3 regions of the Rahnella sp. R3(2024) genome follow, and region 3 is predicted to be linked to each of the others. Evidence: predicted binding sites of a transcription regulator. Region 3 holds the regulator's gene; each other region holds the start of a gene.
The links. Region 3 encodes LexA, which represses DNA repair genes until DNA is damaged. Its sites were predicted from a motif close to TNCTGTATGTACATACAGNA; they were not measured.
Positions count from the first base shown of each region.

Region 1: ABSH60_RS02500 (DNA translocase FtsK 4TM domain-containing protein) is a predicted target of LexA. The motif match lies at 6,586-6,605, and genes of this name have one in related genera.
Region 2: ABSH60_RS23175 (YebG family protein) is a predicted target of LexA. The motif match lies at 4,813-4,832, and genes of this name have one in related genera.

Region 1 covers NZ_JBHGBU010000001.1:563,542-574,171, forward strand. The annotation lists gene serS (serine--tRNA ligase) at 1-750, opposite strand, end outside; gene ABSH60_RS02490 (replication-associated recombination protein A) at 857-2,200, opposite strand; gene lolA (outer membrane lipoprotein chaperone LolA) at 2,208-2,819, opposite strand; gene ABSH60_RS02500 (DNA translocase FtsK 4TM domain-containing protein) at 3,015-6,518, opposite strand; gene lrp (leucine-responsive transcriptional regulator Lrp) at 6,641-7,135, opposite strand; gene trxB (thioredoxin-disulfide reductase) at 7,865-8,833, shown strand; gene cydD (cysteine/glutathione ABC transporter permease/ATP-binding protein CydD) at 8,971-10,630, shown strand, end outside.
Region 2 covers NZ_JBHGBU010000002.1:607,817-618,446, reverse strand. The annotation lists gene ABSH60_RS23195 (ABC transporter permease) at 1-248, shown strand, start outside; gene ABSH60_RS23190 (ABC transporter permease) at 267-1,091, shown strand; gene ABSH60_RS23185 (nickel ABC transporter ATP-binding protein NikE) at 1,088-2,686, shown strand; gene ABSH60_RS23180 (methyl-accepting chemotaxis protein) at 2,939-4,609, shown strand; gene ABSH60_RS23175 (YebG family protein) at 4,847-5,233, shown strand; gene ABSH60_RS23170 (M35 family metallo-endopeptidase) at 5,326-5,901, opposite strand; gene ABSH60_RS23165 (LysR substrate-binding domain-containing protein) at 6,301-7,194, shown strand; gene ABSH60_RS23160 (aldo/keto reductase) at 7,235-8,224, opposite strand; gene umuD (translesion error-prone DNA polymerase V autoproteolytic subunit) at 8,597-9,034, shown strand; gene umuC (translesion error-prone DNA polymerase V subunit UmuC) at 9,018-10,283, shown strand.
Region 3 covers NZ_JBHGBU010000001.1:2,489,233-2,499,862, forward strand. The annotation lists gene plsB (glycerol-3-phosphate 1-O-acyltransferase PlsB) at 1-2,113, opposite strand, end outside; gene ABSH60_RS11295 (diacylglycerol kinase) at 2,254-2,622, shown strand; gene lexA (transcriptional repressor LexA) at 2,742-3,350, shown strand; gene dinF (MATE family efflux transporter DinF) at 3,616-4,980, shown strand; gene ABSH60_RS11310 (CsbD family protein) at 5,172-5,381, shown strand; gene zur (zinc uptake transcriptional repressor Zur) at 5,572-6,081, opposite strand; gene ABSH60_RS11320 (ROK family protein) at 6,181-7,368, opposite strand; gene ABSH60_RS11325 (DUF5107 domain-containing protein) at 7,478-10,630, shown strand, end outside.

The DNA.
Region 1 (10,630 bases), 1.9 Mb from region 3:
GATTTCGTCACGCACCAGGTTGGTCAGAGGCACTTCTGCCGTTGGGATCAGCGCATAATTGCTGCTGCCCGCTTCTTCGTCCAAAGGCTTGGTATGGAACAAGTCTTCGCCAAACTTAGGCAACTGACCGGTACCATAAAGCGTTTCATGGTTGACCAGATAAGGAACGTACGCTTCCAGATAACCGTGCTGCTCAGTATGCAAATCAAGCATGAACTGAGAAAGTGCGCGATGCATGCGGGCAATTTGCCCTTTCATGACAACGAAACGAGAACCGGTCAGCTTAACCGCAGCGGCGAAATCCAGACCGCCCGCCATTTCGCCAAGCGATACGTGATCGCGTACGGCGAAATCGTACTGGCGCGGTGTGCCCCAGCGGCTGACTTCCTGATTATCGTTTTCATCTTTACCGGCAGGTACGGAATCATCTGGCAAGTTAGGAATAGCAGAAGCGACATCACGGATATCATTTTGCAATGCGTCCAGTTCAGCTTTTGCTGCATCCAGCTTCTCACCCAGCGTAAACACTTCCTGACGCAGGGGTTCGATGTCTTCGCCACGGGCTTTAGCCTGACCGATAGTTTTCGATCGTGCGTTACGTTCAGCCTGGAGAGTTTCCGTTTCTACCTGCAAGACTTTGCGGCGCTCTTCCTGAGAACGCAGCTTTTCCACATCGAGTTTAAAACCTCTGCGAGCGAGTTTTTCTGCAACTGCGTCTAGCTCATTACGCAGCAGATTGGGATCGAGCATGCTAATCCTGTACGTGTCGTTATTGAATGTTAATTTGATGAAGCACGCCGCGTTAAACGGCAGCGTGTCAAAGAGTTATCCAGGTAACCTTACCGCAACGATAAAGTTAGCGGTAGCGTTTTGTCGGGCTATTTTGATCTTGTTCAGCAAGCCAAGCCAGCTTTTCACCGATCTTGCCTTCCAGACCGCGGGAGGTGGGATAATAATACTGAGTACGGGCCATTTCCGGTGGGAAATAATCCTCTCCGGCGGCGTACGCGTTCGGCTCATCGTGGGCATAACGATATTCTTTACCCAGCCCCATTTCTTTCATCAGCTTGGTCGGGGCATTACGCAAATGTTCCGGCACATCGAAGTCGGATTTTTCACGCGCATCACGCATTGCTGCTTTAAACGCACTGTAAACTGCATTACTTTTTGGCGCGCAAGCCAGATAGACAATCGCCTGAGCTATCGCCCGTTCACCTTCCGCCGGACCGACGCGGGTGAAACAATCCCAGGCTGCAATCGCCACCTGCATTGCGCGAGGATCGGCATTACCCACATCTTCAGACGCGATGGCTAATAACCGGCGGGCTACGTAGAGAGGATCTCCTCCCGCGGTGATAATACGGGCATACCAGTAAAGTGCGCCGTCCGGAGATGAGCCACGAACCGATTTGTGCAATGCAGAAATTAAGTCGTAGAAGCGATCGCCTTTGTTATCAAATCGCGCGCTGCGCTCACCGGATATTTCGGTCAATAATTCGGGCGTGAGTGTCCGGAAACCTTTTGCATCGACTTCTGCCATATCGGCCATCATTTCGATGCTGTTGAGCGCGCGGCGGGCATCGCCATTCACCAGCTCCGACAACATCCTGCGCGTATCTGGCGGAACACGAATTTTTTCATTGGCGTATCCGCGCTCGGCATTGGTGAGTGCCTGGTCGATGACTTTTTCGATATCTTCCGCAGTGAGGGATTTCAGCAGATAAACGCGGGCGCGTGACAGCAATGCAGAATTGAGTTCGAACGAGGGATTTTCCGTCGTCGCACCAATAAACGTAATGGTGCCGTCTTCAATATGCGGCAGGAATGCATCCTGCTGGCTTTTATTAAAACGATGGACTTCATCGACAAACAGAATAGTACGACGCCCGGCATCACGATTTTGACGGGCGCGCTCAATAGCTTCACGGATTTCTTTGATGCCTGAAGTGACCGCTGAAATGCGCTCGACGTCAGCATTTGCATAGCGGCCAATCAGTTCTGCCAGCGTCGTTTTCCCGGTGCCCGGCGGCCCCCACAAGATCATCGAATGCAACTGCCCTGCTTCAATCGCGCGTGGCAAAGGTTTGCCAGGCGCTAACAGATGTTGCTGTCCGATATATTCTGCAAGAGTGACTGGCCGCATTCTGGCGGCCAGTGGCTGAAATTCATTCTGGGAAAAATCGAGTGACATATTACTCAAAGGGGCCTCACTGACGCTGGTCGTCCACCGTCACACCTTGTGGTGGAGTAAATTTAAATTTGGCATCGTCAACGGTCGCATTCTGCTCACCTTTGAGAACGTAAGCGCTTTTCTGCCCGTCCTGCTCGATAGCCGAGAAACTCTTGATGGTGCCGGTCGGCGTCACGTTGATGGTGAATTGTTTCAGATTACCGGTTACGCCTTTAGGCGTTAATTCGAAATCATCGCCTTTTTGCTTCACGTTATATTTCGCCCAGTCGCTGCTGTCGTTACGGGTGATCAGCATAAACGGCGTGTTACCGGTCGCATTTTTCAACCAGGTTGCAGTCACTTGCTCAACAAACGGATTGTAGAACCACAGGGTTTTGCCATCGGAAACCAAAATGCTTTCATCTGGCGTGGTCATATGCCAGTTGAACAGGTTCGGACGTTTTACCCACAGCTGACCTTCGCCCTGCTGAACAGCGGCGCCATCATCACTGGTCACGGTCTGCGTAAAGCTGGCGTGGAAGGTGTTCAGTTTGCCCAGGCGGGATTTAAGATCGCTGCTGGCATCCGCCAAAACAGAAGCGGAGGTAAATGCAGTCAGTAAACACCCTACCATTAACAATTTTTTCATTCTTATTATTACCTCAGGGATCCAAAAACTCAGATGATGCCTTTCACACTGGCAAAAGACGTATGGTGCGAACTCTATCCGAGGCGGCGCCCCGGCGGTAGCTCAATCATCTGAAAAACATGTGTTTTACGCATCTTTGCACAAGGGCCGCTTTCGCGACCCTTCTTAACCTAATACGAGCAGTTCAGACAAGGCTCATTCATGCGAAGGGGGTGCCAGTACTTCACGGTTGCCGTTATGGCCCGGCGTACTCACGATCCCCTGCGCTTCCATTTGCTCAACGATTCGCGCTGCACGGTTGTAACCGATACGGAACTGACGCTGTACGCCGGAGATTGAAGCACGACGCTTATCAACAACGAAAGCGACTGCCTGATCGAACAACGCATCAAGTTCTTCATCATCACCCAGACCCAGCCCGCCACCTTCGCCATCATCGCCACCGGAAATGATGCTTTCGATGTATTTAGGCCGCCCGCGCGCTTTCCAGTCCTGCACAACAGCGTGCACTTCCTGATCGCGGACAAACGCACCGTGAACACGTACGGGTATCGATGAGTTAGGTGCCATATACAACATGTCACCCATTCCGAGCAGAGACTCTGCCCCCCCCTGATCGAGGATAGTACGGGAGTCAATTTTGCTTGATACCGTAAACGCAATACGGGTCGGAATGTTGGCCTTAATCAGGCCGGTGATGACGTCAACCGACGGACGCTGGGTGGCGAGCACCAGATGGATCCCTGCTGCACGGGCTTTCTGGGCCAGTCGGGCAATCAGCTCTTCCACCTTTTTACCCACGGTCATCATCAGATCAGCGAACTCATCCACCAGCACGACGATAAATGGCTCTTTGCCCAGGAATGGCGGCTCAGCAGCCATTCCGTCGCCCGGCTTCCAGAATGGATCAGGGATCGGGCGGCCCATGGCTTCCGCTTCCTGAATACGTTCGTTATAACCGGCCAGATTACGGACACCCAGCGCAGACATCAGTTTGTAGCGGCGTTCCATCTCACCGACACACCAACGCAGCGCATTAGCGGCGTCTTTCATATCGGTAACCACTTCCGTCAGCAAATGCGGGATGCCTTCATACACGGATAACTCGAGCATTTTCGGGTCAATCATGATGAAGCGCACTTCTTCAGGCGTAGCCTTATAGAGCATGCTGAGGATCATGGCGTTCACACCTACCGATTTACCGGAACCGGTGGTACCCGCCACCAGTAAGTGCGGCATTTTCGCCAGATCAGCCACCACAGGCTCACCGGAAATGTCTTTACCTAATACGATAGTCAATGGCGAAGGACTGTCTTTGAACTTAGCGCAGTCCAACACTTCCCGCAGATACACGGTCTGACGCTTTTTATTCGGTAACTCAAGGCCCACGTAAGGTTTGCCTGGAATGACTTCCACAACGCGGACTGCGACAGCAGACAACGAACGCGCCAGGTCACGCGAGAGGTTCGAAATGCGCGCTGCCTTTACACCCGGTGCCAGATCCAACTCGAAACGGGTAATCACCGGCCCCGGCAATTTGCCGACGACGTCCGCTTTGATACGATAATCGTTCAGTCGCGCTTCAATCAGGTTACCCATTTGCTCAAGCGCAAATTCATCCACAGGTTCAGCTTCTGCCGGTGGAGACGTCAGTAAATCCAGTGACGGCAATGGCGTCGTAGGTTTTACCAGCGGCTGCTCATGACGCATCAGGAATGGGTGGATGAGGCTGTCCATATCCGGTTTAGCCGCAGGCGGTGACTGGCGCGGCGCTTCATACTCTTGCGCATGTTGCACAGGCTGAGGCGATTGCGGCCGTTGGTAAGGTTCCTGTGCAAATGCTGCGGGCTGCGGTTCTTCTTCTGCCTGCGCGGACAAGGTAAACAGCGGCTCGGAAGGCGTATCGTCGACCAGATCAGCCATTGGCGAGAAGCTGAATGCGTCATGCTGGCTGAGCTTCATGGCCGCCGCGGCAAAATCATCCGCTGCAGACGTTGTGGACTCTGCCCGCTGCTGCTGTGGATCATTTGCCTGAGAATGATGATGCTGAACTACGCCGCTTTGCGGCTCAACGTCTTGCTGGTAACGGGTCTGTTCACGTGCAGCAAATGCGTTACGTAATTCCGCTTCCTGCAAGGCCGCCTCATCATCAGGTTCATCTTGCGCAGCCGTTTCGCCGTAACGCTGTTGCTGCTGATCGGAAAACGCCTGACGTAATGCAGCTTCCTGCATCGCAGCTTCATCCGCCAGAGACTGCTCGTCCTGATAGACAGGTTCCTGAGTGGCACTCTGCTGCGCCGTTTGCTCTTGCTGCTCAGCCATACGCTGAGAAGGCAGTTTTATCCCGTAGGATGCCAGCTCGCGACGCGTTGGGATCCGCACAGGGTTCGGTCTTGGCAATTCAGGGCCAAAACCTTTTTTGACCTGCGGATTTTCATCACTGACGGCGCTGAATGCAGGCATGAAAGTATTACCGGCAGTGGATGCGGCAGACTGCCCGGCTTGCGCCAGACCGGTTGCCAGCGCTGCCGTGGCAGCCACACTCGCAGCGTGAGCGCTGTCAGGTGTTGGCGAACTGAAGTCAAACGGCGAACGGGTGTTGTGTTCCGCCGCGGTCTGCCAGTTACCCATACGTGGCCCGTCATCTTCATTGTGTTCAGGTTGCACCGGTGACGGCGATTGCTGAACAGGCTGAGGATGGCGCGGTACCGGTGTTTCTTCCGGAATTTCGAAGCTGTATAACGGCGGCGCGGCAGGTTCATGGGCAGCAGGAGGTGGTGCAATATTCGCGACCGGCGGCTCTGCGGCATAACGACTGACGGCCTCAGGTGCAACGGGCGACGTTTCAGCCACCGGCACGGCATCAGCCACTGCGGGCTGAGGTGAAGATTCATTCACTGACGGGGCCGAGAACAGCACGTCATCTTCATCTGCATCTGCAGGCGCGGCTGCCACAGGTGATGCGGCTGCAGCTGTCGCTGCAACAGTTGCCGGAGCAGCATGCGCTACCGGTTTTGCATCACCCTCTTCTTCCAGCAACGGATCGTCGTGTTCGTCGTCATAATATTCATCGTCGTCACGGCGTGAACGGTTGGTCACAATGTTAGTGACACCGAGCACTGCACCACCAATTTTCTCAGCGATGGTCAGCCATGACCAGCCGGTAAACAGCGTCAGTCCGGCAGCCCAGACACACAGCAGAACCAGCGTGGCACCGACATTGTTAAAGTATGGTGTCATCGCCGTGCTCAGCAAACTGCCGATCACTCCGCCTGAGGCGAAATAATAGAGGTCATCGATGTTGACTGAGGCCAGTCCGCAAGACGTGACAATAAGCGCCAGCGTCCCAATGAGACGCAGCGACCAGGCAAAATAGTCGATGAAATCCTGATTATCGCGCTGACGGAAAGCCGCCCAGCACAAACACAGGATAATAGGGGGGATCGCGTAACCAAATACGCCAAAGATGAAGAACAGCGTATCCGCCATCCACGCGCCAACGCCGCCACCCCAGTTATGAATAGGCCCATGCCAGGCGGTTTGCGACCAGCTTGGATCTGAGGGGTTAAAACTCACCAGTGCTGCTATCAAATACGCAGCAAATATCGCCACCACAACCAGCAACGCCTCCACAATACGGCGGCCATTGCTCAGTCTTTTGAGGGTAACGTCTTTATCTTCTGTATATTCCTGGCTCAAGAAAGGCTCTCCAGGTTCCTGTGAACTGAGAAAAAGCAACAGCGCCGAGAGTTGACCCCGGCGCCATAGCTGTATAGATACACAGGAGTGTAGCTAAAGTTACAAGGTTTTGCACCTGACAATTACCGGGTCTTGATGACCAGGCGATTCGTCTGTTTCACTTCTTCCATTACCACATAGGTACGGGTGTCGTTAACACCCGGCAGACGAAGCAATGTCTCACCTAACAGCTTACGGTAAGCAGACATATCCGGTACGCGGGTTTTCAACAGGTAGTCGAAATCCCCTGAAACCAAATGACACTCCTGAATATCTTCGAGTTTTTGTACTGCCGCATTGAACTGCTCAAACACATCCGGCGCACCGCGGTTGAGGGTTATCTCAACAAAAACCAGCAGCGATGCATCAAGATAATGTGGGTTAAGCAGTGCGGTATAACCATTAATGAAGCCCTGACGTTCCAGACGACGAACGCGCTCCAGACATGGCGTTGGAGATAATCCCACACGTTTGGAAAGCTCGACGTTTGAAATCCGGCCATCCTTTTGAAGTTCGTTGAGGATGTTACGGTCAATACGGTCGAGATCTTTTCCCGGACGTTTTTTGTTGTCTACCATTATTATTGTCTCTCTGCTGTCCTTCCCTGCACCTGCCTACCCCAGCCAACTTCAATGTCTAAGGGTTGTCCCAAGCGAAGACCCGATTATTAAGGTTTACGCATCCAAAAGCCGTGTTTATCCCCTGTCATAAGGAACACGGCCAAAACCGGACACTCAAAAGAAATAACTCTGTGGAATTAATAGATTGGAAACAACCAATCTGATTCACCAAACCCTGCGGCAACACAAAAACCCAAAAGCAACACCAGAACGGGTCGGGTAGCAGCCATTTGGATAAATTCAAGTCACTGACAGGCAGTTAATTTCTTCTTACCCTGATGTTTTCGCAAATGCACAGCGGATTGTCAAAGTAAAAGAAGCAAAATCAGAAGAACGTGCCAGATTGAAAAGCCACCACCCCCTTTTTAGCTATCTTTTCTCTTTGAACAATAACAATTCCGTTCACACGTTATTTCAGCCATATCCCTACAAATTACCGTGATATGTGGCTATTTTAGCGTGTTATAGACAAGGTCCAGACTATCCCGACAATCAGACGTGCTGGTTTTTTATGCTTACCATCAATCAGTTACCTGAAACAGGGTGAAGCGCGAAATCCTTTTTACGCCGGTTGCGCAGTAAAAACTATCAGACAAATCGCTAACAACATCTGAGTTTGCTTTTTTTAACACGCAGTTTTCCCTACAATCGCTTATCGCTAGTCACCATCGCGGAGTTAGATTGCCCATGAGTACGGTTAAACACAGTAAATTATTGATTTTAGGTTCTGGCCCGGCAGGTTATACCGCCGCGGTTTACGCAGCGCGCGCCAACCTCAATCCTGTTTTGATTACCGGCGTGGAAAAAGGCGGTCAGCTGACCACAACCACCGAAGTGGAAAACTGGCCGGGAGATCCCGAAGGTCTGACCGGTCCGGCATTGATGGATCGCATGCATGAGCACGCCACTAAATTCAACACCGAGATCATTTTCGACCATATCAATAAGGTGGATCTGCAAAATCGTCCGTTCCGCCTGACGGGCGACAGCGGCGAATACACCTGTGATGCGTTGATCATCGCCACCGGCGCCTCTGCCCGTTACATCGGTTTGCCATCCGAAGAAGCGTTTAAAGGCCGTGGCGTCTCAGCCTGTGCCACCTGCGATGGTTTCTTCTACCGCAATCAGAAAGTGGCCGTTGTGGGCGGCGGGAATACCGCTGTGGAAGAAGCGCTTTATCTGGCTAACATCGCCTCAGAAGTCCATTTAATTCACCGCCGCGACAGTTTCCGTGCTGAAAAAATTCTGGTTGATCGCCTGAATGACAAAGTCGCCAGCGGCAACATTGTTCTGCACACCCACAAAACGCTGGACGAAGTGGTCGGCGATCAGATGGGCGTGACGGGCGCAAGCCTGATGGATGTCCGTACCGATGAAAAATCTCAGGTTGACGTCGCGGGCGTATTTATCGCTATCGGTCACAGCCCGAATACCGGCATTTTCGAAGGCCAGCTTGAGCTTAAAGACGGCTACATCAAAGTGCAGTCCGGCTCGCACGGCAATGCCACGCAAACCAGCATCCCGGGAGTTTTTGCCGCGGGTGACGTGATGGACCATATCTACCGTCAGGCGATCACGTCCGCCGGAACCGGTTGTATGGCCGCACTGGATGCTGAGCGTTATCTGGATGGTTTATCGCAAGCACCGGATTTGTAATCCTCTTTTCTGCGATTTATTTTCCATCATCCTGATGAATAAGGCGGCTATCTGGCCGCCTTATTCTTTTTGTTTTCTCCCCTCAGCATGTAACATGTTCAGCCTCCGAACCGGATAGCTGCACAGACTGATGCCTGATGAATAAAACACGACAACAAGAACTTATCCGCTGGTTAAAACAACAAAGCTCACGCGCCAAAGGCTGGATCCGTCTGTCGATGATGCTGGGTTTACTCTCGGGTTTACTGATTTTGGCTCAGGCATGGCTGATGGCCGGTCTGCTGCACAACCTGATTATCCAGCACACGCCCCGTGAAGACTTGCTGCAAAGTTTCCTGCTGATGGCGCTGACCTTTGTTTTGCGTGCCGTGGTGAGCTGGCTGCGGGAACAGGTGGGCTTTATTTGCGGACGTGTCATTCGTCAGGAGATGCGTAAATTAGTGCTCGACCGTCTGGAAAAACTGGGGCCAGCCTGGATACAGGGCAAACCGGCGGGCAGCTGGGCGACCATCATTCTTGAACAAATCGAAGATATGCAGGATTACTATGCCCGCTATCTGCCACAAATCGCTCTTGCGGGGATCATTCCGCTGCTGATTCTGGTCAGCATTTTCCCGATCAACTGGGCAGCAGGGATGATTCTGCTGGTCACTGCGCCGCTGATCCCGATTTTCATGGCGCTGGTCGGTATGGGTGCAGCCGATGCGAATCGTCGCAACTTTGTCGCCCTCGCGCGTCTGAGCGGCAACTTCCTCGACAGCCTGCGCGGCCTCGATACCCTTCGCCTCTTCCACCGCGGCACTGCGGAAATCGATCAGATCAAACGCTCTACTGAAAGCTTTCGTGCGCGCACCATGGACGTACTGCGCCTGGCTTTCCTCTCTTCTGCCGTACTGGAATTTTTCGCCTCAATCTCTATCGCCGTTGTGGCGGTTTACTTCGGTTTCTCTTATCTCGGCGAACTGAATTTCGGCAGCTATGGCACGCCGGTCACCCTGTTCGCTGGTTTTCTGGTGCTGATCCTCGCCCCTGAATTCTTCCAGCCGCTGCGTGATTTGGGTGCCTTTTATCATGCCAAAGCGCAGGCAGTGGGTGCAGCAGAAAGTCTGGTGACGTTCCTGACAGCCGAAAGTGCAGAGATGGGTGACGGCAGCCAGAACTGGCCACAGGGTGAGAAAGTGTCACTGCACGCCCGTGAGATGTTGATTCAGTCGCCGCAGGGCAAAACGCTCGCCGGCCCGCTGACGTTCAACATTCATCCTGGCCAACGCATTGCGATTGTAGGGCTAAGCGGTGCCGGAAAAAGCTCGCTGCTCAATGCCCTGCTGGGATTTTTGCCTTATCAGGGATCGCTGACGGTCAGCGGCATTGAACTGAAAACCTTGCGCAATGAGGAATGGCGTAAGCGGCTTAGCTGGGTCGGACAGAATCCACATCTGCCCGAACACACCCTGCGTGACAATATTCTGCTCAATCAGCCGGATGTCAGCGAGCAGCAACTCCAGTCGGCCATAGAGCGTGCGTATGTCAGTGAATTTTTACCGCTGCTGCCTCAGGGGCTTGAAACCGAACTGGGCGACAGTGCGGCACGTTTGTCGGTCGGTCAGGCACAGCGTGTCGCCGTGGCCCGTGCCCTGCTCTCTCCCTGCGAATTATTGTTGCTGGACGAACCTACCGCCAGCCTCGATGCGCACAGCGAAAAACGCGTGATGAGCGCGCTGAACGAAGCGTCTGAAGCTCAGACATCCCTGCTGGTCACCCATCAGTTAGAGGATACCCGTGACTACGATGAAATCT
Region 2 (10,630 bases), on a different contig from region 3:
ACGCGATCGGCCCGATCATTAACGTCGTGGCAATCAATCTGGCTTATCTTATGGTCGGCGTGGTGATTGTCGAGAACGTGTTTGTGTATCCGGGGCTGGGACAGTACATGGTCGACAGCATCAGTAAACGCGATATTCCTGTGATGCAGGACTGTGCGTTGTTGCTGGCCGGGATTTATATCCTGTTGAATTTGCTGGCGGATGTGATGGCCCTGGTTGCCAATCCGCGTTTGCGCCACAACCGTTAAATCTTAGGAATTGCTGCAATGCCCGCTTTCGCTTCACTCAGACCCGCCTCCGCTCTTGGCCTGCTGGTGCTGAGCCTCTTTATTCTCATCGCTATTTTTGCGCCGTGGCTGGCACCCCATGCGCCGGATCAGACTCTCGGTATGTCGTGGGATTTGCCGGGGCCGGACGCCATTCTGGGCACCGATAATCTTGGCCGTGATCTGCTTTCGCGCCTCATCTGGGGAACGCGCGTTTCTCTCGGCGTAACCGCACTGGCGACGCTGGTGGCTTTCGCCGTCGGCTGCACCTTAGGCTTTATTGCCGGTCTGCGCGGTGGCTGGCTGGATCAGGTGATTTCACGCTGTAACGATATTGTGATGGCGATACCGACGCTTATTCTGGCGCTGATCGTGCTCGCGGTGCTGCCGAAAACCATTCTGGTGCTGACGCTGGTGCTCGGCCTGCTGGAATCTACCCGCGTGCTGCGGGTGGCGCGGTCATTAGCGGTGGATATCGGCGTGATGGAGTTTGTTGACGTGGCGCGGCTGCGCGGTGAAAGCCTCGGCTGGATCCTCTGGCACGTGATTTTACCCAACGCGTTACAGACGCTGATCGCCGAATTCGGCCTGCGTTTCATCTTTATTTTGCTGTTTCTCTCGGCGCTCTCGTTCCTCGGTTTAGGCATCCAGCCGCCAACCGCAGACTGGGGCGGGCTGGCGCGTGATAACAAAGACGGCATCTTGTTTGGCGTCTGGGCGGCACTGGTGCCGGGCGGTGCGATTGCCGTGCTGGCACTCGCGGTGAACGCCGTGGCGGACTGGCTGATGAGCGGGACCACGCGCGTCTGGGGGAGAAAAGCATGAGCGGGAATTTACTGAGCGTCGACAATTTACGCGTGGTTTCACAGGGAAAAAATCCGCGCACGCTGGTGGATAATGTGTCGTTTACCGTAAATCGTGGCGAAGTGCTGGGGCTGATTGGTGAATCCGGTGCCGGGAAATCGACCATCGGGCTGGCAATTCTCGGCCATTGCCGTCAGGGGATGCGCATCGAATCCGGCAGCATTTTGTTCAACGGTCAGGAGCTGACCACGCTTTCCGATCGCCGTTTACGTCAGGTTCGCGGGCGGCATATTGCCTACGTGGCGCAGTCTGCCGGGGCGGCGTTTAACCCGGCGATCACGCTGGGCGAGCAGGTGATTGAAGCCGCGCTGAAACATAAGGTGGCCGACCGCCGGCAGGCGCAGGCAAAAGCCCTCGAGTTGTTTGAATTGCTCGGTTTGCCTCAGCCGCAACAGTTTTATCAGCGCTATCCGCATCAGGTGTCGGGCGGCCAGTTGCAACGCGCGATGATTGCGATGGCGCTGTGCGCAGGCCCCGAATTGCTGATTTTCGATGAGCCGACGACCGCGCTGGACGTCACCACGCAGCTCGGCGTGCTGAAAGCCATCCGCGATGTGATCCGCCTTTCCGGCGTGGCGGCGATTTACATCAGTCACGATCTCGCGGTGGTGGCGCAGTTAAGCGATCAGATCATGGTGCTGCAACAGGGTAAAACCGTCGAACAGGCGCCCACTCCTCAGTTGCTGACGCAACCGCAGCAGGATTACACCCGGCGGCTTCTTCATGCGCAGGGAGAGGTAAAAACGCCGCAAACCGGCGACGCACCGGCGGCCCTGACGATAAACAACATCAGCGCCCGTTATCATGCGCAGCCGGTATTGCGCAGTGTGTCGCTGCGTCTGCCGCGCGGGCGCACGCTGGCGGTGATCGGTGAATCCGGCTCGGGGAAATCGACGCTCGGCAAGGTCATTTGCGGCCTGCTCAGCCCGGAGTCGGGAGAGGTGAGCCTGGGGCAGGAGCGTCTGCCTGCGAATCTGCGTCAGCGCAGCCGCCTGCAACTGCGTGACGTGCAGCTGATTCATCAGATCCCCGACACCGCACTGAACCCAAAAGAACGCGTCGGCAGCCAGATCGCCCGCGTGCTGAGCTGTTTTTCCGATCTCAACCGCAGCCAGCGCGATGCCCGCGTCAGGGAGCTGCTGGCGCAGGTCGGCCTGCACGCTGAACTGGCAGAACGTTTTCCGGCCGCACTCTCCGGCGGGCAGAAGCAGCGCGTTTGCATTGCGCGGGCGCTGGCGGCAGAGCCAAAACTGATTGTGTGCGATGAACCGACATCGGCGCTCGATCCGCTGGTCGCGCGCGACGTGCTGGCGCTGCTGCGTCGCATTCAGCAGGACACCGGCATCGCCTATTTATTCATCACGCATGATTTACAGGTGGTGCGTGAAATCGCCGATGAAGTGGCGGTTCTGAAAGAGGGCGTGATTGTGCGTCAGGGGCCGGTGGCGTCGACGCTGGTTGAACCGCTGGATGAATACACCCGCGAACTGCTGCGCTCGGTGCCTGAAATGCGCGTCGGCTGGCTGGAAGAGAGGTTTGCCAGCGTTATTCTCTGACCTTAATCCTCCTCACACATCCTCCCTCTTTGCAGGGGAGGATGTGACCCCGCTTTGTTCAGTAACGTTATAAATTCATTCACCTCTTTTTACACTTTCCATTCTGCTGTGCGCCTAAAGTTCCCCTTATTTCTACCGATAACCCCTCTGAATTAAATAAGATATTTGAAAGTAGTTTCGCTATGTAATCGTCAATATTTTGAATTATTTTTGATGGTATTTGTTTTTTATAGTCAGGAAATAAGGGAAAAAATGTTCAATTTTATCAGCAATATGAAGGTAGGCGCTCGTCTGGGCGCCGCCTTCGGTCTGGTTGTTTTGTTATTAATCATCGTCAGCGTTACCGCCATCACCAAAATAAGCAGCATTAACGACGCCGTAGAACAAATTATCGGCGATCGCTATGTCAAAGTGCGTCTGGCTTTTGATGTTCGTGACAGCGTCAATTCACAGATTAAATTCCTGCGCGGCATTGTCATTGATATTAAAAACCCTGAGCAAAATAAAAATCGTTATTTGCAGCTTGATAGCGCAACTCAGGAAACGAATTCCTCAATGAATAAAATTGCCGCGATCCAGAGCACGGTGACCGGGAAACAAAAAATTCAGGTGTTGCAAAAGGCCGGTGAAACGTTCGAAACCGCCAAGCAGGAGCTGATCGCACTGACCCGCGCCGGGGATGTGGACGGCGCCAACGAATACGTGTTGCGTAAACTGACCACCTCGCAAAACGCGTTCTTAGACCTGGCGAACGCGTTCGCGAATTCACAGGACCAACAACTGCGCGCCGAAGGCAAACAGGCCGTCGCAGAGGGCGCAACGGCCATTCAGCTGACGCTTATCTTCTCCGTCATCGCCGTTCTGCTGGCGATGATCATGGGCTATTTCCTCACCCGTTCGATTACCCGCCCGCTGGGCACGGCGGTGCAGGTGGCGGAAAGTGTCGCCGCCGGGGATCTGACCACGGACATTCGCGTGACCTCCACCGATGAAACCGGCCAGCTGATGCAGGGGCTGAAAAATATGAATGAAAACCTGCTCAGGATCGTCACCGAAGTGCGTTCGGGTACGCAGGCCATCAGCAGTGCGTCCAGTCAGATTGCGGCGGGTAACCTGGATCTCTCTTCCCGCACCGAACAGCAGGCCAGCTCGCTGGAAGAAACCGCGTCGGCCATGGAAGAAATGACCGCCACCGTGAAACAGAACGCCGACAACGCGCGTCAGGCGAATCAGCTTGCCGCACAGGCGTCGCGTGTTGCCGTCGAAGGCGGGGAAGTGGTCGGGCAGGTGGTCAGCACGATGGAAGGCATTAACGTTTCCTCACGCAAAATTGTCGATATCATTTCTGTGATTGACGGCATCGCTTTCCAGACCAACATTCTGGCGCTGAACGCCGCGGTAGAAGCCGCCCGCGCGGGTGAGCAGGGGCGTGGATTTGCGGTGGTGGCCTCAGAAGTTCGCAACCTCGCGCAGCGCTCTGCCTCTGCGGCAAAAGAGATCAAAGTGCTGATCGACGATTCAGTGTCGAAAGTCGATAACGGTACGCAACTGGTGGCGAAAGCCGGTGCCACCATGGCGGAAGTGGTGTCCAGCGTGAAGAACGTGACGGATATCGTCGGTGAAATCTCCATCGCCAGCCATGAGCAAAGCACGGGGATCGAAGAGATCAACAAAGCCATCACCCAAATGGACGAAGTGACGCAGCAGAACGCCGCGTTAGTGCAGGAAGCCTCGTCGGCGGCGTATTCCCTGAACGAACAGGCCGAGCGTCTGGCGGAGTCCATCAGCATCTTTAAAGTCAGCGCGGCGGGAGTGAACGCGCCGGTGCGTCAGACGCCGCCGTTGAAAAGACCGGCGCTGCTGTCTCACCGCATGAATTCTCCGCTGGACAAAGGTGATGAAGGTTCCTGGGAGACGTTTTAATTCCGGATTAATCGTCTCTTTCCGATAAACCTCTGACGCCAGCCCACGGGCGTCAGCGGTTGCTCAGCCTCTGTTTCTTATTCCGATAGCCGCTTTTTCTCCCGCTGAAAACCTCTTTCATTGATCCCGCCGTATAATGCGTGCCATTAAAAATACGCATCAAAAATTTAAATGTATGATGTCAGCGTTACCCATTGTTGATATACTGTACATAATTACAGTATAAGGAGTGAAATCATGGCTGTTGAAACAAAATTTGTGGTGGTCAGAAAAGGTGAAGAAAAAATGACATTTGCCAATAAGAAAGAAGCAGACGCCTACGACAAAATGCTCGACATGGCAGATACTTTTACTGACTGGCTGTTACAGAGCAACATTGAAATTGACGAAGCGCTGGCGGAAACCATCGCCATGCACCTCGCCGAGCAGAAAGACGCCGTTCAGCACATCCTGCGCACCAGCAAACTGCCTGAAACGGAAAGTGCCCCGGCGAACGTCGCAGCTCAATCAGACGTGACGGAAGAGGCTGATGCACAAGACACGCATACCGAAGACGCGCAAATGGAAGAACAGCCGGAAGAAGCGGTAAAAACCAAAAAGGTACGCGCCGTCAAAGCGGCCTGATGACCTGATAATAACGCCCTGATCGCGGTTTCCCGCTGTCAGGGCGTTTTTGCGTGGGCAGGCGGGCGACGCGCACTGACACCGGGATCGGATCAGGAACACATCTCTATACAGAAACCATAATTGTCCGCGTTATGTAACGCATATTGCGGATCTTTATCGCGCAAGTTTTTTGCCTCGTGAGCATATTTCTCGGCAGAGTAGTTGCCCGTTTTCCGGTTAGTGCCAATCACCAGATGAGAAAGCTCGTGTGCCAACGCAATAATCTGCACGCCGTTGTTATTCCGGTTTTTCATCAGATATTTCACCCGGTCATTGGTCTGTGCGGTACAGAATTTCCTGGTTAAATAAATGGCGGGAACACGTAAAGGATCATCGAGACGCCGGGAATAAGTATATGCAATCGCGGTGGGAATATTGGCAAGGGGATCAAAAGCGATCGTCAATGGCTTGGTTGAATTAACGAAGTTCTGTAATAACGTCAGCCTGGCCAGAAGTTCCGGTGACGACTCCATGTGCTTTCCAAACCAGCTTTGACGCGCCCAGCGTGCTCTGGCGGTATCCTGAGTGCAATATTGCAGGCCTGCCACCACCGCATTCCATGCCTGCATAATCACTTCCCGCGGGGCGATGTGTTCAATGACATCTTGGGTAATATGAGGAGTCATAAAAACCTTAATTATATGAAGCGATCCCGCCTCGTTATCTGAATGGACGAGTAGCATACCTTTTTATTCAGGCCGTTTTTAGCCGGGTGTCGTTAATTCGTTATTCCGGAGGGCGTTATTTCATAATAATTTTCCAGGCTGGCGGAAATAAGCTAATAAGTATTTATGCCATCAATTATTTTTAATTCATATATTCTAATTTCGGATGTATTTTTTCATTATTACGGGCGTGGCATCACGGCAATGCTTTATCGCGCTCACCCGGCCTCTGTGGGTAAACCCACGAAAATCCTCATAAAAAACAAGCATAACATCGCCCTGCGGGGGTAAACTGTCTGCGTTCATGAACTGACTTCATGAGTGCCACCTTCTGCCGCCATGCTTTTTAAGGAATACGCCATGCTAAAAGAAAACTTCAATGAGCTTCAGGTCTTTCTGGTCGTTGCCAGAGAGAGAAGTTTTACCAAAGCAGCGGGTAAACTGGGCGTCTCGCAGTCAGCGTTAAGCCATGCGATTAAAGGGCTGGAAGAGCGGTTAAACCTTCGTCTTCTCACCCGTACCACCCGCAGCGTCGCCCCGACGGAAGCGGGGGAGAGCATTATTGCCTGTCTCGAGCCACGCCTTGCCGATCTTGAGCAGGAACTTGACACCCTTCTTCAGAGCAACCGCGCCCCGTCCGGCAATATCAGGATTTCTGCGGGTGAACATGCCGCCCAAACTCTGCTGTGGCCAAAGCTAAAACCTTTCTTGTGGGAATACCCGGAAATTAATGTCGAACTGGTGGTCGATAACGGCTTCGTGAATATCGTCGATGGCCGGTTCGATGCCGGGGTTCGTCTGGGCGAGAGTGTGGATAAGGATATGGTGGCGGTTAAAATGGGGGGAGACATGCGCATGGTGGTGGTCGGCGCACCGTCGTATTTCAGCGATTACGGCATCCCGCGTACGCCGCATGAATTGCAGGATCACCGGTGTATTAACATGCGGCTGCCTACTGCCGGAGGCATATACCACTGGGAGTTTGAAAAAGAGGGCAAGCCGTTGCGCGTTAGGGTCGAAGGGCAGCTGATTTTCAATCATCTTGCTGAAAGAATTGATGCCGTGTTGTCCGGATTTGGTATTGCCTGTGTGCCGGAAGATTTGGTGGCAGAGGCGGTTAAATCGGGAGCCCTGATCCAGATCCTCGACGAATGGTGCCCGTCATTTCCGGGCTATTACCTGTATTACCCGAGCCGCAAGCAGCACCCACCGGCTTTCGCCCTGATGATTGATGCGCTGCGCTACAAAGAATGAATGACCGGCGGAATCTGCGAGAAACCGCCGGTCAGATGGCTTAACGCCCGACCCGCGCCTGCAATGCCGCCGGATAGCGCTCGCCGGTAATGTTGACCGAGTCCAGAGCCTGCGAGATTTTTTGCAAATCATCCGGTGAGAGCATTACGTCGGCTGCGGCCATGTTCTCTTCCAGGCGATGCAGCTTAGTGGTGCCGGGGATAGGAACAATCCACGGTTTTTGCGCCAGTAACCAGGCCAGCGCAATTTGCGCGGAGGTAACGTGTTTTTCTGCCGCCAGTCCGGACAGCAAGACCGTCAGGTGTTCATTGGCCTCAAGCGCTTCAGCGGCAAAACGTGGCACTATGCTGCGGAAATCATCCTCGCCAAAGGTGGTACCCGTTTTGATGGCACCGGTCAAAAAGCCTTTCCCTAACGGGCTGAACGGCACGAAGCCAATGCCCAGTTCTTCAAGCGTCGGTAAAATCTCTTGCTCAGGCTGACGCCACCACATGGAGTATTCACTTTGCAGTGCCGTTACCGGCTGAACCGCATGAGCGCGGCGAATGGTTTCAACACCCGCTTCGGACAACCCGAAATGCTTCACTTTCCCTTCGGCAATCAGGTCTTTTACCGCCCCAGCTACCTCTTCAATCGGTACGTCAGGATCGACACGGTGCTGATAAAGCAGATCGATAACATCCGTTTTCAACCGACGCAGTGAACCTTCAACCGCCTGACGAATATGCTCCGGGCGGCTGTTTAAATTCTGCTGTTTATTATCGTCGCCAAAGGTGAAGCCAAACTTGGTTGCAATAACGACCCGGTCGCGAAACGGTTTTAAGGCTTCCCCGACGACATCTTCATTCAGATAAGGGCCATACACTTCGGCGGTATCAAAAAATGTCACGCCGCGCTCAACGGCGGCACGGATTAACGCGACAGCCTCGCGGGTATCCGTCGCCGGGCCGTAGCCGTGGCTCAACCCCATACACCCCAGGCCGAGCGCTGAGACTTCAAGCCCTGAATTACCGAGATAGCGTTTTTGCATTGTTCAGTTCCTCACGATTTAGGTGAATCATAGGCGATGACATATCGCGGTGATGAATGAAGAGTAGCGGTAATCCATTAATAAATAATGGCGTGTAAACGGATAGACTCTATGAACTGAGCTCATGAATAGGGCGTTCACCTGACAATGATGTCATGCCGGGCGCGCATGGCTGAGACTACATGGCGTCTGCCAGAGCAGGGTGCGGAAAGCGTTGCTATGCGAAAAAGGCGCTGATTATCTTTTTAGTGAGATCAAGCTGATAGTCCTGCGAACGAGAGGAGCGGGGGTTTATCCACGCCGGGAGCATTGATCTGAAAATCCCATCAACTATACTGTATATAAACACAGTAATTGATGTGAGAACCCCTTATGATGCTTTACAAGATCGCCGCGCGGCAGCAAAAAACGAATATTCCTTTGTATTTAAACAATATTTCAGCAGGTTTCCCCAGCCCGGCTGCCGACTATGTGGAGAAAGGGATCGATCTGGTGGCACATCTGATCGCCCATCCTTCCTCTACGTATGTGCTTAAGGTGTCCGGGGATTCTATGCGGGACGCGGCGATTATCGATGGTTCCATGCTGCTGGTCGATTTCAGCCTCAAGCCTGCCCACAATGACATTGTTGTAGCCAGCCTCGATGGGGAATTCACCGTCAAAAGGCTGATGCTTCATCCTTTTCCGCATCTGCGCGCTGAAAATCCGGCTTATGCACCGATCCCTCTCAATGAGGACCGAGAAGTCGAGATCGTCGGCGTGGTGACAACCGTTATCAGCATGATGCATCGCAATGTACGCACTCGCTGATGTGAACTCGTTTTACGCGAGCTGCGAAGTGGCCTGGCGGCCCGATCTGCAAGGCAGACCCGTCGTGGTGCTTTCCAACAATGACGGCTGCGTGATCGCACTGTCTGCGGAAGCGAAAGCGCTCAACATAAAAATGGGCGCGCCATACTTCAAACAAAAAGCCATTTTTCAGCAACATAACGTGGTGGTGTTCAGCAGTAACTATGAACTTTACGGAGATATGAGCCAGCGCGTGATGGATACGCTCGAGCAGATCTGTCCGCAGATTGAAATTTATAGCATTGATGAAGCCTTTCTCGATCTTCGCGAGTTACCTCACAACACGGATTTGCACGCATTTGGCAAAAAGATACGGCAGACCGTGGGGCAGCATACCCGCCTGAAGATCGGCGTCGGCATCGCGCCGACCAAAACGCTGGCAAAACTCGCCAATTATGCTGCCAAAAAGTGGACTCAGTCCGAGGGCGTGATTGATCTGTCTGATCCCGCACGCCAGCGTAAACTGATGGCGCTTCTGCCCGTTGACGAGGTGTGGGGCATCGGGCGAAGGACATCAAAAAAACTGCATGATGTCGGTATCGATAAAGCCCTCAAACTGGCCGAATGCGACCTGGGATACATCAGGAAAAACTTTAGCGTGGTGATGGAAAGGACCGTGCGTGAACTGCGCGGAGAACCCTGTCTCGGATTTGAAGAATTTGCACCGGCTAAACAGCAAATTGTGTGTTCGCGATCTTTCGGCACCCGGGTCAGCGCCTATCAGGAGATGCGCGAAGCCATCTGTTTTCACGCCAGCCGCGCGGCTGAAAAACTGCGTGGCGAGCATCAGTTTTGCCGGCAAATCTGCGTATTTATTAAAACCAGCCCTTTCGACAACGGCGGCATTTATTACGGCAACCTCGCCAATACCCGGCTGATGACGCCGACGCAGGATACCCGCGACATTATCTCGGCGGCGTTACGTTGCCTGGATAACGTCTGGAAAGAGGGCTACCGCTACCAAAAAGCGGGCGTGATGCTGGGTGACTTTTTCAGCCAGGGTGTGGCCCAGCTGCATTTGTTCGATGAGTCTCCGCCCCGGCCCAACAGCGATGCACTGATGACACTTTTTGATAGCATCAATAAGAAAAGCAAAGGCACGCTGTGGTTTGCCGGGCAGGGCACCGACCGGCGCTGGCAGATGAAGCGCGACATGCTTTCACCGGCCTGGACCACCCGCTGGAGCGACGTGCCGACCGTGCATGCGTGATGCGGATGCAGCGGCCAGACGGGAAGCCTGGCCGCGGAGAAAAGTCCCGTTACGCCAGTTTCTAAAACTTCTCAATAACCTCAGCTTAACTGGATAAAAAAACACGTCAGGTTCCACTGTCTGCATGAGGGTATTTGCAGATTTACTGCATCAGTGACAGGTCGAATTGCTTAAAAGTATCTCTTACTCTTTTGAATTACTTGATATTTAGCACAGCTTAATCGCATGTAAGTATTTGTACTTTGCTCATTTCAAGCACGCGTTGTTACTATGCACTCCGTTAAGCAAACGCTCTAAAACAAAGTTAAAACCCAGCGAGCAGACTCTGCTACGCTTCACAATGAAAT
Region 3 (10,630 bases):
TTTCACGGACACCCGCAGCCAGCAGTTGCAGGGTGCGGATACGCGCCGGGTTCAGCGATAACTCATCATCTTCCAGATGAATAATCTGCTGACGTGCCAGCTCAAGCGTCAGTACATCCAGCACCTGCGGCAGTTCGGCTTTGTCGAAATGCATAAACAGTTCAGCTTTCAGCATCGGATAAATCAGCTCAACCTGACGCAGTAATTCCGCGCGGCTAACCTGACGATGGTGCATCACAATGCTCGAAATCAGCGACGGCAACACCAGCATATGATGGATGTTGTTGCGGTAATACGTCATCAGCACGGCCTGTTCACGCGGCAGAACGATGATGTCGCCAATGTTATCTTTTTCGACCTGGAACTTATTCATGTTCAGCGCGTGATCGAGCAACTGATTAGCGGTCAGATCAGGCACGGTCGAATCCGCGTTATACGGCACATTGCGCAGCAATTGCAGATAACAGTCGATCTGTTCGGTCAGTTGTTCGCGGGTCAGTGAGCGCTGACGCGATGCCAGCAGCGCGGTACAACACAGGTTCATGGCGTTAGCCGCCGCTGAATTGTTGATGCGCACCATAATCTGCTCCGCCAGATCCTGCACCGTTGGCGTCAGCCAGCTCGGACGTTGCGCTTCAATAGGGTCTATCGCTTCACGCCAGGTTGGTACGTTCTGGTTGAGATAAGTGGTCAGATGCAGCGGCTCGCCGAAGTTCACATAACCCTGGCCGAGGTTGCGCAATTTACGCAGGCCATTGAGCATCTGGGTCAGGCTCTCTTTTTCTTTCGTCGCGCCGCGCAACTCTTTGGCGTAAGTGCCCACTTCCATCACGTGCTCGTAACCGATGTAAATCGGCACTAACGTAATCGGACGTGAACCGCCGCGCAGCATGGCCTGAATGGTCATTGCCAGCGTACCTGTTTTTGGCTCCAGCAGGCGTCCGGTGCGTGAACGGCCCCCTTCGACAAAGTATTCCACCGAGTAACCCCGGCTAAACAGTTCGCCCAGATATTCACGGAAAACGGTCGAATACAGTTTGTTGCCTTTAAAGGTACGGCGAATGAAGAACGCGCCCAGACGGCGGAAAATCGGGCCGGCTGGCCAGAAATTCAGGTTGATACCGGCAGCAATGTGCGGCGGCACCAGCCCCTGGTGATAAAGCACGTAAGACAACAGCAGGTAATCCATGTGGCTGCGGTGGCAGGGCACATACACGATTTCCTGTCCGTCTTGCGCTAACTGGCGGACGCGCTCGGCATTGTTGACGTTGATGCCCTTATACAGGCGGTTCCACGTCCAGCTCAGCACGCGGTCAGAAAGGCGCACGGCTTCATAAGAGAAGTTTGCGGCAATTTCTTCCATCAGTGCGATAGCGTTTTGCTGGGCTTTTTCGTGAGAAATTTTCTTGCTGCGCGCTTCGTCTTCAATCGCTTTTTCGATGGCTTTAGAGGCCAGCAGCTTATTGAACAAATCCTGACGGGCAGGAAGACGAGGACCGACGGCCGCCAGACGCAGACGGGAGAAGTGCATACGCGCTACGCGGGCCAGTTTCTGGGCGATGGTTTTATCCGTCCCGTGCTCGGTCGCCATGTAGCGCAACGAAACGGTATTGGAGAAACGGACAAAGCTGTCGCGGCCCAGCCACAATACGGCGAAGAATTTCTGGATCCCGTTCAGCACGCGCAGATGCGGCGTGTCCTGACCTTCACGGCCTGGTGCCCGGCCGAACATCACCGACACCGGCAACATCTGAATGTCTAATTCCGGGTTATTGCGGTGCAGGTCCAGATAGTCATGGAACAGCTTTACGGATTCCTGCTTCGGCGTGTAATACGAGAACACGCGCGGGCCTTCCGCGATAAACACGTGGCTTGGCAGCAGCGTTCCGTCGATATCCAGCGGGATCAGGGGATCGGGCAAATTCTGGGCGAGACACTGCGCACGCAGGGTCAGCAAATCTGCTTTGGAGTTATAAGGTAATACGTACAGGATCGGGCGCGTCGGGTCTAAGTGCAACTCGGTAACCGGATCTGTAGGTATGACTTTGCTCTTTACCAGCATCGAAAGCGGTAAATTCAATAATGTGTAATAAAGTCTACGCCAACCTGACATAAAAACGTGAAGCCTCTTGTTAGCCATTTCGCCGCAAGGATACCAGAAAGCTCAAATGAGATCTGTGGTGATGAGATACCATTAAACCGCTAAAATGCATCAAACACCCGAAGGACAACCCCTCAAGGATCAGTAACAGAATGGCGAACCAAGTCACTGGATTTACCCGAATTTATAAAGCAGCCGGTTACTCATGGAAAGGGCTGAAAGCGGCGTGGCAGAATGAAGCTGCCTTTCGTCAGGAAGCCAGCGCTGCTATCCCGTTAATTTTTCTCTCTTTCTGGTTCGATGTCAGCAGTATTGAACGCATCTTACTGATCGGCTCAGTGGTGCTGGTTTGCGTGGTCGAACTGCTCAACAGCGCCGTGGAATGTGCGATTGACCGCATCGGACCTGAGTTCCACGTTCTTTCTGGCCGTGCAAAAGATATTGGCTCGGCTGCCGTGCTACTGACCATCATATTGGCGATTTTTGTCTGGGTCAGCATCTTTTGGCCGCGATGGTTCTGATTTGGAATCTGTCTTCCAGTAATCGTGCTTATGCACTGTTTTTATTCAATCTTAGGTTTTCATTGCCCGTTTAGCTGTATATACTCACAGCTAGACTGTATAAACAACCAGGGGGCGGAATGAAAGCTTTAACGACCAGACAACAAGAGGTCTATGACCTGATTCGCGATCATATCTCCACCACGGGTATGCCACCAACCCGCGCGGAGATTGCCGCTCGTCTTGGGTTCCGTTCCCCGAATGCTGCGGAAGAACATCTGAAAGCGCTGGCACGTAAAGGCGTGATCGAGATTGTTTCCGGCGCGTCACGCGGTATTCGTCTGCTGATGGAAGAAGAAGAAGGTTTACCGCTGATCGGCCGCGTTGCCGCCGGTGAACCTCTGCTCGCTCAGCAACATATCGAAGGGCATTATCAGGTTGATCCGGCGATGTTTAAGCCGAGCGCCGATTTCCTGCTGCGTGTCAGCGGTATGTCGATGCGTGATATCGGTATCCTCGACGGCGATTTACTGGCTGTTCATAAAACGCAGGACGTGCGTAATGGTCAGGTTGTCGTAGCCCGTATTGATGATGAAGTCACCGTGAAACGCCTGAAAAAACAGGGCAGCGTGGTGCAGTTATTGCCGGAAAACAGCGAGTTCCAGCCTATCGTAGTAGATTTACGTGAGCAGAATTTCAGTATTGAAGGGTTGGCCGTAGGCGTCATTCGCAACGGCGACTGGATTTAACCTTCGTACTTCGGGCTATCTCTGCGTTGGCTGCCTTCGCGAACCCCGGTCACATACTTGTGTATGCTTCCGACGTTCGCTCAGTTGCCGCCTTGATGAAACTCGAATGACTGGGTCAAACTGTTGATCCAAAGGGTCATGTTTTTGATTTGCGGGTCGTGAGCCGCCTCTGACATACCGCTAAGCTTTAACGTTTCATCTCGTCGCCCCTCTCGGGGCGATGTCATTTACAGGCATATCCCGAACCTCCGGCATGAGATTCTCTATGCAACAACATTCCCTTCTGCAAAAGCTAAAACACACCTTTTTAAGCCCGACCGATAAAGCCCTCTGGATGCTCGCGCTACCGATGATTTTTTCCAATATCACCGTGCCGTTGCTGGGGTTAGTGGATACGGCAGTGATCGGTCATCTCGACAGCCCTGATTATCTTGGCGGCGTTGCAGTCGGTTCGATGGTCACCACCTTCCTGTTTATGATGCTGCTCTTTCTGCGCATGAGTACCACCGGCATGACCGCTCAGGCGCTCGGTGCGCAAGACAACCTGTTGCTGGCCCGCGCGTTCGTACAACCCTTTCTGCTGGCCGTGCTCGCCGGTGTGGTGATCTTGCTTTTCCGCCATCCCCTTATGGAAGGTGCTTTTCACATCGTCGGCGGGAGCCAGTCTGTGCTTGAACAGGCGCGGCTTTTTCTGGAGATCCGCTGGTACAGCGCCCCCGCGTCTCTGGCAAATCTGGTGATTTTGGGTTGGCTGCTTGGTATCCAGTACGTGCGCGGGCCGGTAATGCTGCTGATTGCCGGTAATCTGCTGAACATCGTGTTGGATCTTTGGCTGGTGATAGGGCTTGGCTGGAATGTCCGTGGTGCCGCCACGGCCACGGCCTGCTCAGAATATTTCACGCTGTTTATCGGATTGTTTTTGGTCTGGCGCGTGATGCAGCGCCGGGGCATCAGTCCTGCGCTGTTAACCTCTGCCTGGCGCGGTGATCTGCGGCGGCTGTTAAGTCTTAACCGCGACATTATGCTGCGCTCACTGCTTCTTCAACTGTGCTTTGCCTCACTGACCATTCTGGGTGCGCGTCTGGGCAGCCATATTGTGGCGGTCAATGCCGTGTTGATGAATCTTCTGACCTTCACCGCTTTTGCGCTCGACGGTTTTGCTTACGCCATTGAAGCCCATTCAGGTGAGGCGTTTGGCGCCCGCAATCGCGAAAAATTGCTCAATGTCTGGCGTGCCGCATGCCGTCAGGCCGGGCTGGTCGCTCTGGCATTTGCACTGATATACGCGCTGACCGGTGAACAGATTATCAATGCGCTGACGTCGTTACCGGAGCTGCGCCAGCTGGCCGATCGTTATCTTGGCTGGCAGATTGTTCTGCCGCTGGTGGCGGTGTGGTGTTATCTGCTCGACGGGATGTTTATCGGCGCCACGCGCGGAAGGGATATGCGTAACAGTATGGCGGTTGCTGCGCTGGGGTACGGGCTGACGCTGTTCACCTTGCCGATATTGGGTAACCACGCGCTTTGGCTGGCGCTGACGGTGTTCCTCGGATTACGTGGTATTTCTCTGGGCTGGATATGGCACCGCTACTGGCAGCGCGACAGCTGGTTTTCATCGTCAGTTCACTGAATTAGCGGGCTTTTCAAACGGTGGGTAATCGCGGGTTGCCGTTATATCGTGCTTTGGAATAATCCTAATAATGGTTTTTATCCCTCCGATGGCAGGATAAATCGAAATTCTCTACTAACCTTTAAAGTGTTAAGCCCGAGCTGCAGCGGTAATCCGCAGCTCCACAACCCTAAGGTAACAGGAGATATTTTATGAATAAGGACCAAGCCGACGGTAACTGGAAGCAGTTTAAAGGCAAAGTAAAAGAAAAATGGGGCAAGCTGACCGATGATGACCTGACTGTCGTTGAAGGTAAACGCGATCAGCTGGTAGGGAAGATTCAGGAGCGTTACGGCTATCAGAAAGATCAGGCCGAAAAAGAGCTCAAAGATTGGGAATCAAGCAACAAATATCACTGGTAAAGCGCGACTCCCCCTCGCGTGTCAGTGACGTATCCTGAGATTTAGCTGCTCCTACCCGGAACGCTTCAGGATACGGGTACACGGATGTACCCAACTGCTTCACTGTATAAACTTGTGCAAAACGTCCATTACCCGAACATTTCACCCGCTAATGACCTTCCGCTATAAACTCCGCTTTAAACCCGACCCGTCAGCGTTTCTTCACCACAATTGAATGATCGTGATCGCAGTGATCGTGGCTTTCGCAGGTTTCAACGACTTTGCAGTCGCCGCACAAGCCATGCGCTTCGACCACGGAATGACGAAGTTCAAAACCCGAATCCAGTGCCAGTTTCGCTAAGCGTTCTTCGATGCCGTCAGTGGTTTTTTCTGTTACCAGCCCGCAGCGGTCGCAGATAAACAGCGCAGAGGTGTGGCTCGGCTCTTCGAAATGGTGGCACAGCACATAACTGTTGGCTGACTCGACCCGATGAATAAAGCCCTGTTCCAGCAGGAAATCCAGCGCCCGGTAAACGGTGGGCGGTTTAGCCTGTGGCTCGCTGACACGCAACAGATCCAGTAAATCATAGGCGCTGATCGCACCGGGTTGTTGCGCCATCAGACGCAGTACTTCCAGCCGCTGCGGGGTAAGGCGAACATTGCGCTGCTGGCAAAGTTCTTCAGCTTGTGAAAGTAATTTTTCCGGATTATTCAGGGTCATAGCAACGTTCTCTGAGCGCAGATGGGGGTCGATAAGCCACATCATGCGGCCATCATTGATTTTATCATGCTTCGGCCAAATCGACGAATTATGCGCCGTTCAGCCCGCCATCGCGTCCAGTGCCTTTTCCACATACAGATAGCCAATGCCCATAATTTGCTGCTCCCGGCTCAGCGTGCCCGGTGCAATATGCGTCGCCTGAGTTTTGACATGATCGGTACGGTCAAAAGGATTGAGGCCGCTTTGTGCGCAGACGGTTTTCAGCCAGGCATCGCCAAAACCGCAACTGCGACCATAAAGATAAATGTGATTGATATTCAGAATGTTGAGGAAGTTATACAGGCTCAATCCCAGTGCGCGGGCGCCTTCCATCACCTGTTCGCAAATGGCGCTTTCGCCCTGATGATAGCGGTCGATCAGTTCCTGCGTTGAGGGCGTGCGGGTGAAAGAGTCCGCTGGCTCGAGCAGACGTGCTTTTTTCTTTAATGCCGACAATGACGCCAGTGTTTCGAGGCAACCATACCGCCCGCAGGCGCAACGGTCGCCGTGAGGATCAACGATGGTGTGCCCAATCTGTCCGCTGCCAAACAGATTGCCGCGATAGATCTTGTCGTTGATTACGAAAGAGGAACCAATGCCGTAATCGACATTGATCACGCAAAAATCCTGATGATTATTAGTATGTTGCCATTTCTCCGCCAGCGCCAGCATGATGCAATCGTTATCCATCAGGATGTCGGTTTGCAGCTTTTCTTCCAGCAGATATTTAATCTCAATTTCACCGGTCCAGGGCGCCTGCGGCATCCGCTGTGACACGCCGGTGGTCGGATTGACCTGACCGTGGATAGCCAGCGCCAGCCGGATTTTCAGGCCGGGATAGTTTTTCCGGTAATGATGAAAGCAGGCTTCGATTTGTGCCAGCAGCGCATCCGGCGTTTTGACTGAAATTTCCATCATCTGATATCCACTCAGCGGCAAAACCAGCCTGCTGACCAGAATACTTTCGATGCGGTAAGGCGTGATATTCAGGCACAGCACGGCGCTGCCGTCGGTGGCTATCTGATAACTGCCGCCACCCAACCCGCGCGTGTGTAAATTCACCGGACTGTGGATGATCAATTCGTCACGTTGCAGATCGTCGAGGATCTTGCTGACCGCCGGGATCGACAGACGGGAAAGCCTGGCCAGCGTGGATTTACTGGCATTTTTCTCACGGTACAGCAGCGTCATCAGCACCTGTTTATTGAACTGGCGCAGCCGCAGATTATTCAACCCGACCTCGGACATTTACTCAACCCCGTTTACTGAATTGCGTGACCGTAGCAAATTCCCCGCCCCGGTACGCTGCGTAGAATCCCGGAATTGATATTTCAGACTGGCGTACTGAGGGGAAATCATGAGCACAGCAGTAAAAGTCTGGCAGGAAGCGGTCGAACTCCCGACCTGGCTGACAGGAAAGCAGGACACGCACCCGATGTTTCTGGCGCACCGGGTTTATCAGGGCTCTTCCGGTGCGGTCTATCCGTACGGCGTGACGGATACGCTGACCGGTGAAAAGGTCATGAAAACCTATCAGGCGCTGTATCTGGAAAATGATTATCTAAAAATCATGCTGTTACCGGAGCTGGGTGGCCGCGTTCACCGCGCCTGGGACAAAATCAAACAGCGTGATTTTGTCTACTACAACGACGTCGTGAAACCCGCACTGGTCGGCTTACTCGGGCCGTGGATTTCAGGCGGTATCGAATTTAACTGGCCGCAGCATCACCGTCCGACCACTTTTATGCCGGTGGATTTCACCGTACAGGCGCACGATAACGGCGCTCAAACCGTTTGGATGGGCGAAGTGGAACCGATGCGCGGCCTGCAGGTGATGACCGGTTTTACCCTCTTTCCCGATAAAGCGCTGCTGGAAATCAGTGCCAAAATTTACAACGGCAACCCGACGCCACGCCATTTCCTGTGGTGGGCCAATCCCGCAGTCACCGGCGGAGACGGTCATCAGAGCGTATTTCCGCCCGATGTCACCGCCGTTTTCGACCACGGTAAACGCGATGTGTCTTCCTTCCCGATCGCCACCGGCACCTACTACAAAGTGGATTATTCGGCGGGCGTGGATATCTCGCGCTACAAAAACATTCCTGTCCCGACGTCCTACATGGCCGATAAGTCTGACTATGACTTCGTCGGCGCGTATGACCACGATCAGCAGGGCGGATTGCTGCATATCGCCGACCATCACGTATCGCCGGGCAAAAAGCAGTGGACCTGGGGCAACTGCGATTTCGGCCGCGCGTGGGATCGCAACCTGACGGATAACAACGGGCCTTACATCGAGCTGATGACCGGCGTATTCACCGATAATCAGCCGGATTTCACCTGGCTGGATGCTTACGAGGAGAAGTGTTTCGTTCAGAACTTCCTGCCTTACAGCGACCTTGGCACGGTGCAGAATGCCTCTGAGCAGGCGGTGATCAAACTTGAACGTCACGGGCAAACACTGGCGTGGGGCATTTACGCCGTCAGCCCGTTAACTGCCGTGCGAATTGAGATTGCTTCTGAGGATGGCACGCAAATTCTGCTGGAAAAGGACATCACTTTGCAGCCGGGCGACGTGCTTCAGGGCGAACTGAGCGGGGCATTTCCGTCGCGCCTGCGGCTGCGTTTGCACGATGAGCAAGGGCATGAACTGTTGTCCTATCTGGAGCATCAGGCCAGCGAGACGCCGTTACCGTCGCCTGCCAGCGCGCCATTGCCCGCGCAGGACATCACTTCTGCCGACGAAGCCTGGTTTATCGGCCAGCATCTTGAGCAATACAACCACGCCAGCCAGGGAGCGGTGAATTATTACCGGCGCGGGGTGGAACTGGATCCACTGGATTACCGCTGCAATCTGGCGCTGGCTACGCTCAGCTACAATCAGGCGAATTTCAGTCAGGCGCTGACGTTAGCTGATGCGGCGCTGAGCCGGGCGCACCGGCTGAATAAGAATCCGCAATGCGGTCTGGCGAGCCTCGTCCGTGCGAATGCCCTTGAGCAAACCGGTGATGTTGACGCGGCTTTTGACAGTTATTACCGAGCAGTCTGGAGCGGGAACGCCAAATCCGGGGGCTTCTTCGGGCTGGCGCGGATTGCCACCCGCCGCGGGCAGTACCCGCAGGCACTGAATTTTTGCGAGCAGGGGCTGGCGACGCAGGCCAACCATTACGGTCTGATAGGCCTGAAAGCCACCTTGCTGTGCATGATGAATCAGGATGCCCGGACCTATATCGAAGAACATTTACAACGCTATCCGCTGCATTACCTGCTGCACTTCCTGCGTTATCACCTAACTCCGGATGCGCAATCAGCCGCGCAGTTGCGGGATGTCACCGGGCTGCGTGGCGAAAATGCTATGAATATTGCTGATCAGCTGACCGCTTGCGGGCTGGACGCGATGGCGCTCGACGCGCTGAACGTCCTCAACAGTCAGGAAACACTGCCGCTCTACTTGCAGGCTTCCCTGCAAAAAGAAGGGCGCGAGGCATTGTGTCTGGCGGCGCGAAAGGCTTTTCCGCAGCATGTCCGTTTCCCGCAATGGCTGACGGAAGTGCGTATGCTTGCGGCTTTCCCTGATGACGCTTTTGCCCTGCACTTGCTGGCCTCTTTCCATTACAGCAAAGGCAATACACAAACGGCAGTGGCCTGCTGGCAGCGTTGTCTGGAACTGGAACCTGACTTTGCGGATGCCTGGCGCGGGCTGGGGATTGATGCGTGGAATCAGAAGCAGGACGCCGCCCAAGCACGCCGCTGTCTGGAAGAGGCGTGCCGGCTACAGCCGCAGGATGCGCGGCTGTTATTTGAATCTGATCTGCTTAATCGTCTGACCGGCGTAGCGCCGCAAATCCGTCTGGCGCGGCTCGAGAAAGTGCTGCCCGTCGCCACGCAGCGCGACGACCTGACCGCTGAACTGCTCAGTTTATATCACCAGTGCGGTCAGCTACAGGCGGCAAGGGCGCTGCTGGCCGACCGGAAATTTCATCCGTGGGAAGGCGGTGAAGGGCGCATCACCGGCCAGTATCTGCTGAACAAACAGTTGCTGGCGTTTGATTATCTCAACAGCGTAGATGTGGTTGCCGCACAGGCGCTTTTACTGTCCGCGCTGGAATACCCGCAAAACCTCAGCGAAGGGCGGCTGGTCGGGCAAACGGATAACGATATCTGCTTCTGGCTGGGCATTTGCGCGCAAAAGCTTCAGCAGCATAAACAGGCGCAGGCATGGTTTGAGCGTGCCGCCGCGGGCGATAAAGGGATTGGCGAGCGGCGTTATTACAACGATCAGCCGGTGGATTATGTGTTCTATCAGGGCATGGCGCTGCGCAAACTTAACGATGTGGTGCAAAGCCGTCAGGTCTTCCGGCAAATGCTGGAATGGGCGGAAAGCGCGGCGGATCAGCCTGTCCACGCCGATTTCTTCGCGGTGTCCTTACCGGATTTAGTGGTGCTGACCAGCGATCGCCAGAAAGAACATCGCATTCACTGTCTTCTGGTGAAAGCGCTGGCGCTGCGC